DNA from 3 places in the Bradyrhizobium sp. LjRoot220 genome. Region 3 is predicted to be linked to each of the others. Evidence: predicted binding sites of a transcription regulator. Region 3 holds the regulator's gene; each other region holds the start of a gene.

Evidence for each region. Region 3 encodes LexA, which represses DNA repair genes until DNA is damaged. Its sites were predicted from a motif close to TGTTCNNNNTGTGTTCNG; they were not measured.
Region 1: a site for LexA is predicted at 1,116-1,133, ahead of ACSQ84_RS01270 (ImuA family protein). Genes of this name have one in related genera too.
Region 2: a site for LexA is predicted at 1,188-1,205, ahead of ACSQ84_RS16000 (PA0069 family radical SAM protein). Genes of this name have one in related genera too.

What each region holds. Positions count from the first base shown of each region.
Region 1 covers NZ_CAXUPS020000001.1:288,483-290,746, forward strand. The annotation lists gene ACSQ84_RS01265 (UdgX family uracil-DNA binding protein) at 1-1,035, opposite strand, end outside; gene ACSQ84_RS01270 (ImuA family protein) at 1,197-2,003, shown strand; gene ACSQ84_RS01275 (Y-family DNA polymerase) at 1,900-2,264, shown strand, end outside.
Region 2 covers NZ_CAXUPS020000003.1:392,734-394,997, forward strand. The annotation lists gene ACSQ84_RS15990 (bifunctional helix-turn-helix transcriptional regulator/GNAT family N-acetyltransferase) at 1-374, opposite strand, end outside; gene ACSQ84_RS15995 (glycosyltransferase) at 497-1,069, opposite strand; gene ACSQ84_RS16000 (PA0069 family radical SAM protein) at 1,227-2,264, shown strand, end outside.
Region 3 covers NZ_CAXUPS020000004.1:184,457-186,720, reverse strand. The annotation lists gene ACSQ84_RS19240 (hypothetical protein) at 1-206, opposite strand, end outside; gene lexA (transcriptional repressor LexA) at 525-1,229, opposite strand; gene ACSQ84_RS19230 (molybdopterin molybdotransferase MoeA) at 1,470-2,264, opposite strand, start outside.

The DNA.
Region 1 (2,264 bases), on a different contig from region 3:
TGAGCGGTCGATGCCGGCCTCTTTTAACGCGCGGTCCAGCAATTGGCCGGCCGGTCCGACGAACGGTTTGCCCGCGAGGTCTTCCTTGTCGCCGGGCTGCTCGCCGACCAGCATGATCTCAGCGGCTTGCGGGCCTTCGCCGAACACGGTCTGGGTCGCGTTCTTCCAGAGCGGGCAGGCGCGGCAATCGGCGGCTTCTTCGCGCAGGATTTCGATATCGTCGGCAGCCTGCTTGCGGCGCATGGGCGGCTCCGTTGCGGCATTCGCGATCATCGCGCCGGGCAAGCCTTCGGCGCTTTCGGTCAGAGGCTTAATCGATGAGCCCTGCGGGTTCCTCGGGTATTTCCGCGATATCCCGGTTTGCAACGCATTCGCCTTCAGCCGGGCCGGATCTAGGACGCTGGCGTAATAGCGCCGCCAGGTTTCTTCCAGGCGATTTTCTGTCGGCGCCTCGGACGTGTCGATGCCGCGCGTGATCGAGACGGCATGGCCATCCCAATGCGCGCAGACGTCCGGCGTCAGGATCGACCAGGGCATGTCCGCAAAGCGACGGGCAAAGAAGGGCGCAGCCAGCTCGACGATATGATGCTCCGGTTCGAACCAGGCGACGAAATGCGATTTATGCTCGCGGCCGATTTCGCGGAAACGGACGCTGGCCTGCATCCGCTGCGTGTCGCGATGCACGGCCTTGGCCATTGCCGAGACGCGCGCAACGTCGGGATCGGTCGCAACATTGAGCAAATCGTGATCGCCGCGCAGCCGCCACAGCAGGCGATAGAGAAGAGCGAAGCGCTCGCCATCGCGGTGCAGGATCGCGGCCTGCGCCAACTCAACGAATTTTGCGGATACGCTGAAAGCGCCGTGCGGTGGTTCGAGCGGCGAGGCGGATGGTTCGAAAGGTTCGGGCGTGGTGCCGCGCACCCGCCATGTCACATCCAGGGGCTGCACTTCGGTCAGTGCCAGGGCCCGTGCCGCTTTCCGCCAGCCGTCGAAATCGGTTTCGCAGTCGAGGGTGATTGAGTATGCCGGTTTCATCTCAGAATCTCTTTGATTCCATTCATGAATCGCCAGAGTCGCAATCCCGATTGACTCTGCAGGCCCTGTTAGCTTTATATTAGAACATATCATGAACAAATGAGCCAGCAGCAGGTTCATCCCAAGAACCGCAACGGCTCCAGAATTCCGAGGAACGGCGCATGACCGGCGCACGCATGAGCACGCTTGCGAGTTTGCGCGGCCGCATCGAGCGCATCGAGGCGGGCGTGGATATGCATGCGCTCCATAAAGTGGCGCTCGGCCATGCCGAGGCCGATGCGACGCTGTGCGGCGGCCTCGCCCGCGCCGCGGTGCATGAAGTCTTTGCCGAAGGACATCAGGGGGCGGCGGCGAGCGGATTTATCGCCGGCCTTGCGGGACGGGTGATTTCGCGCCGGCCGCTGGTCTGGGTACGGCAGGATTTTTCGGAAATCGAATCCGGCGCGCTCTCGATGAGCGGGCTGGCCGAACTCGGGCTGGATCCGCGGCTGCTGGTGACCGTGCGCGCCGCGGACGTCGATGCCGCGTTGCGGACCGCCGCCGACGCGCTGGCCTGCGATGCGCTCGGCGCCGTGGTGCTGGAAGTCTGGGGCGAGCCGCGGCAGCTCGATCTCGTCGCCAGCCGCAAACTGACATTGGCCGCGCAGGCTTCCGGCGTCACCGCGTTGCTGTTGCGGCTGGCGGCCGTGCCGTCGCCCTCGACCGCGGAGACCAGATGGATCGTGCGCGCGGCGCATTCGCCGCCATCAGCGTCTTCAAGGTCTGCGGCGCCTTGGCAGGCATGGGGCGCGCCAATGTTCGACGCCGAGCTCATTCGTAACCGTCACGGCCCGGTTGGGCGGTGGATCATGGAATGGAAATGTGATGAGTGCCTTTTCAGCGAACCGGCGGCGAATCCTCAGCCTCTGGCTGCCACGCCTGCCCATCGACCGCATCAAGCGCAAAGCGTTTTCAGACGAAGCGCGTGAGCAAAACTCTCACGACACGAACGGTGCGCTCCCTCTCCCGCTTGCGGGGGAGGGTTGGGGTGGGGGTGCCGCCGCGAGTCAGACTGTTCGTGTGGAGAGAGTTTCCTCCGCCAGGATCGCATCCCCGCAAGCGGAAGAGATGCAACGAGACACCCCCACCGTCGTCGTCGCCAAACAAAACAACGCGCTGCAGATCTATGCGCTCGACGATCTCGCGGCGCGTTCCGGTCTCGAGATCGGTCTGCCGCTCGCCAATGCCCG
Region 2 (2,264 bases), on a different contig from region 3:
TCGAGCGAGGCGAGCAGGCTTCCGACCTCTTCGTGCGAAAGGCGCTCGAGTTCGGCCTGGGCGGTGCGGCCGCTTGGGGTCAGCGAGAGCTCATTGATGCGCCGGTCGTGCTTTGCGGCATTTCGCGTCACGATCTGACGCCGCTGCAGGGTCTGCAGGGTACGGCTGACGAAGCCAGGATCGAGGCCGAGATCACGGGTGAGGTCAGTGGCTGTGCAGGCCGGGCGATGCCTGATCTCGTAGAGGATGCGGGCTTCTTGCAGGGTGAAAGGGCTGTGCAGCAGCTTCGGCTCGAGCACGCCGAGTTTGCGGGTATAGAAGCGGTTGAAGGCGCGAACCGCCGCGATCGCTTGGTCGGAATCATTTTGGGACATGGCACACCTTAATATTTGCCATTGTCAAACAGTTATTTGACTTTGGCAAGTATATGCCCGCCCGAACTGGGCCTGCTCTATCTTGCATGGGGTTGTTTTCGCAATTTTTGGTCTGGAGGCGCCTAGGCGACCACCATGATCCGGCTGCGCAGCATGGTGCGGGAGCGGCGGCCGAGCTGGCGCAGCAGCCGGGCTTCGGAGCGGCGGACATCCGGCCGGTAGCCGCCGAGCCGGTTATAATGATCGTGCGCAATGAGAAGGCCCTGTTCCGCCGAGGGCCCCGTGATCAGGCGGGCGACGAATTTGAGGCCATCGCGGAAGCCGGCATCTGAGTAAGGCGAGCGGGCATAGCGGAAGATCCCGGCGCGGGGCCGGCCGCTGCTCGATACGCCCTGGATGAATTGCGCGGTCTCTTCGATCCAGCCCGAATCGAGCACCGCGCCGGCGTGCAGGAACATCAGCCAGGGCGAGCGCGCCTGGCGGGCGCCGGCGGCCAGCGCCGCCGCACGGCTGCCCTCGAAGGGCAGAAAGCGGCAGCCTGCGACATCGGCCACCCGTTCGATCACGCCGCTCGCGGTGCGATCGACCAGCACCACCTCGCGGATCAAGCCGGAGGCGGCGCCCGGCACAAGCGCCGCCAGCGTTGCGACGGCGGGCTGCTCGACGCCTTCGGTCGGGATGATCACGCTCAGCATGATGAGACTTCGTTGGCTCAAACGGTGAAAAACGCTGAACTGTTATCACCTTGTCACATTCAAAACAGCCGCTGGCGTGCAGTTTTTTACGGCAGCGTGTTGTGGATTTTCTTTTTATCGTTCTTGATTTGTTCTCAAGGCGTGTTACGTTCCCTGCATGAGCCGAGCATCCTCTCATGCCCTCAAGCACCCGCCGGTCACGGCGCCCTCCGAACCGGCGGGTGCGACTCCTTTTCCTGAACCGACACCCTTTCCTGAACTGGCGGTCGCGATCGACCGCGAACGACGGCGTGGCCGCGGTGCCCAGTCCAACGACAGCGGCCGCTTCGAGGCCGAGGCGCGCGTCGCCTTCGACGACGGCTGGCAGAGCCTCGACGACCTCGCCCCGTTCAAGACGACGGTCGGTATCGACACCTCGCGCAAGGTCATCACCCGCAACGATTCGCCCGACATCGGTTTCGACCGCTCGATCAACCCCTATCGCGGCTGCGAGCACGGCTGCGTCTATTGTTTCGCGCGGCCGACCCACGCCTATCTCGGGCTGTCGCCCGGGCTCGATTTCGAATCGAAGCTGCTGGCCAAGCCCGATGCGCCCATGCTGCTCGAGAAGGAGCTGGCGGCTGCGGATTACGAACCGCGCATGATCGCGATCGGCACCAACACCGATCCCTATCAGCCGATCGAGCGCGAATACAAGATCATGCGCGGCATTCTCGAAGTGCTGGAGCGCGCCGGCCATCCGGTCGGCATCGTCACCAAATCGGCGCTGGTGACCCGCGACATCGACATTCTCCGGCGGATGGCAAAACGCAATCTGGTCAAGGTCGCACTGTCGGTGACGACGCTGGACCCGAAACTCGCGCGCACCATGGAGCCGCGCGCCTCGACGCCGTCAAAACGGCTGGAGGCGATACGGCAACTGGCGGAAGCCGGCGTTCCGGCCACGGTGATGGTGGCACCCGTGATCCCCGCGCTGAACGATTCGGAGATCGAGCGCATCCTCGATGCCGCGGCCCATGCCGGCGCCAAGGAAGCGAGTTACGTTTTGCTGCGGTTGCCGCTGGAAGTGCGCGATCTGTTCCGCGAATGGTTGATGGCGAATTATCCCGACCGCTATCGCCACGTTTTTACCCTGATCCGCGACATGCGCGGCGGCCGCGACTACGACTCGCAATGGGGAACCCGGATGAAGGGC
Region 3 (2,264 bases):
AGCGGCAGTTCGAAGGCGCCGAGATGGAATTGCTCCCGGCCGTCGTCGGCAATGTCGGGCAATTCGACCAGCGTGAAGGCGGCCTCCGGATATTGCTGCCAGATTGCGAGGTCGTCGGCGGTCACCGTCAGCCAGCCGAACCGGAGCATGTAGCGGCCCGGCTCGGTCACCAGTCCCGCGCGTTGCCAGGTGATTTTGGTGATCATGTTGCTGACCACGTCTCGTTTCCCCCCGGGGCTAGGGCGTTTCCAGCGAAGCTGAAGAAAACGCGTCATACCAACCAACGTCACGCCAGTTTTTGCCGTGTTCTGGGCAATTGTGGGACGAGCGCCTGCGCGCCGCACCCCCTTCGTCATGGCCGGGCATAGCCGTCTGAAGGACGGCGTCGCTTCCGCTCGCCTATGGCCGGCCATCCACGCCTTTCCTCGAGATGAACCAAAGACGTTGATGCCCGGCTCAAGGCCGGGCATGACGACTTGGGGATGAGGAATGACGCCACTGACGGCCGCGAAAGCGGGCCGCGCTCAGTACTTCCGGTACAGCCCGATCAGCTTGCCCTGAATCCGGACCCGGTTCGGCGGCAGGATGCGGACTTCATAGGAGGTGTTGGCGGGCTCGAGCGCGATCGAGGCGCCGCGGCGGCGGAAGCGTTTCAGGGTTGCTTCCTCCTCGTCGATCAGCGCCACCACGATATCGCCGGTGTCGGCGGTTTCGTTGCGCTGGATCAGCGCCATGTCGCCGTCGAGAATGCCGGCGTCGACCATGGAATCGCCGCGTACTTCGAGCGCGTAATGTTCGCCGGAGCCGAGCATGTCAGGTGGTACGCTGATGGTGTGGCTGCGGGTCTGCAGCGCCTCGATCGGCGTACCGGCGGCGATCCGGCCCATCACCGGTACGGCGACCGGGCGCTCGCCATCATCGGCAGCGGGCGCGCTGGCGGCGCGAACCTTGCCGAGCGTGCCCTCGATGACGCTGGGCGTGAAGCCGCGGCGGCCGTTGCCGTTACTGCCGGCAAGCTCGGGCAGCTTGATGACTTCGATGGCGCGCGCGCGGTTGGGCAGGCGGCGGATGAAGCCGCGCTCTTCCAGAGCGGTGATCAGGCGGTGGATGCCGGACTTGGACCTGAGGTCGAGCGCATCCTTCATCTCGTCGAAGGAGGGCGGCACGCCGGCTTCCTTGAGCCGTTCGTTGATGAAACGCAGAAGTTCATACTGTTTGCGCGTAAGCATCTCGAGCAATCCCCCGGTTGGCGCGTCGTAATTCGTGATCTTCAACTTCGTGGTCTTCAACTTCGTGGTCTTCAGTCGCGAGAGGCGTCCCTAAATTCGGAGTCCAAAACTCCCAATTAAAGACACTAGTCCTCGAAACAAATCATGAACGGACACTATATGTTCGATACATGTTCCGCAACCACTTAATTTCAGGTGAACGCGCGCCGACTTCGCCAGACGGCGCCGTTGCGCGGTGCATCATTCCGGCAAGCGCAGGAACTCGCATGGCATCCCCTTCGGCACCGCCGGCGCAAACGGCGGACGGATCAAAAGCGCCCGTGCCGCAGCGAGATTTCCCAGCAGCGAGGAATCCTGGTGGCTCACCGGCACCGCGATCAACGCGCCATCCTGGCGCCGCTCGAGCCGTGCGCGCAGATAGTCTTCGCGCTGGTCGTTGGCGGGAAGATCGCGGCCGAGCAGCGCACTCTCCCGGACGTGATGGACGGTATTTCGGCCCGACAGCGCCCGAATCAGTGGCACCAGAAACAGGAAGCCGCAGACATAGGACGAGACCGGATTGCCGGGCAGGCCGATCACCCGCATCGCGCCGAGCCGTCCGTGCATCATCGGCTTGCCCGGGCGCATCGCGATCCGCCAGAACGCCATCGCGACGCCCTCGGCCTCCAGCGAGCGCTTGACGAGGTCGTGGTCGCCGACGGAGGCGCCGCCCATCGTGATCAGGATGTCGGCGCCCGATGCGCGGGCACGGCGGATGCCGTCGGTGGTCGCATCGATCGTGTCGGCGGCAATGCCGAAATCGATGGTCTCGGCGCCCTCGGCCCGCGCCAGCGCGCGCAGCGCGTAGCCGTTGGAATAGACGATCTGGCCGGGGCCGGGATCGGAACCGGGCATCACCAGTTCGTCGCCGGTGGCCAGCACCGCCACCCTCGGGCGGCGGTGCACGGCGAGCTCCGGATAATTCATGCCGGCGGCGAGTGACAGATCGCGTTCGGTGAGGCGGCTTCCTTTGGTGAGCAGCACATCGCCTTCGCG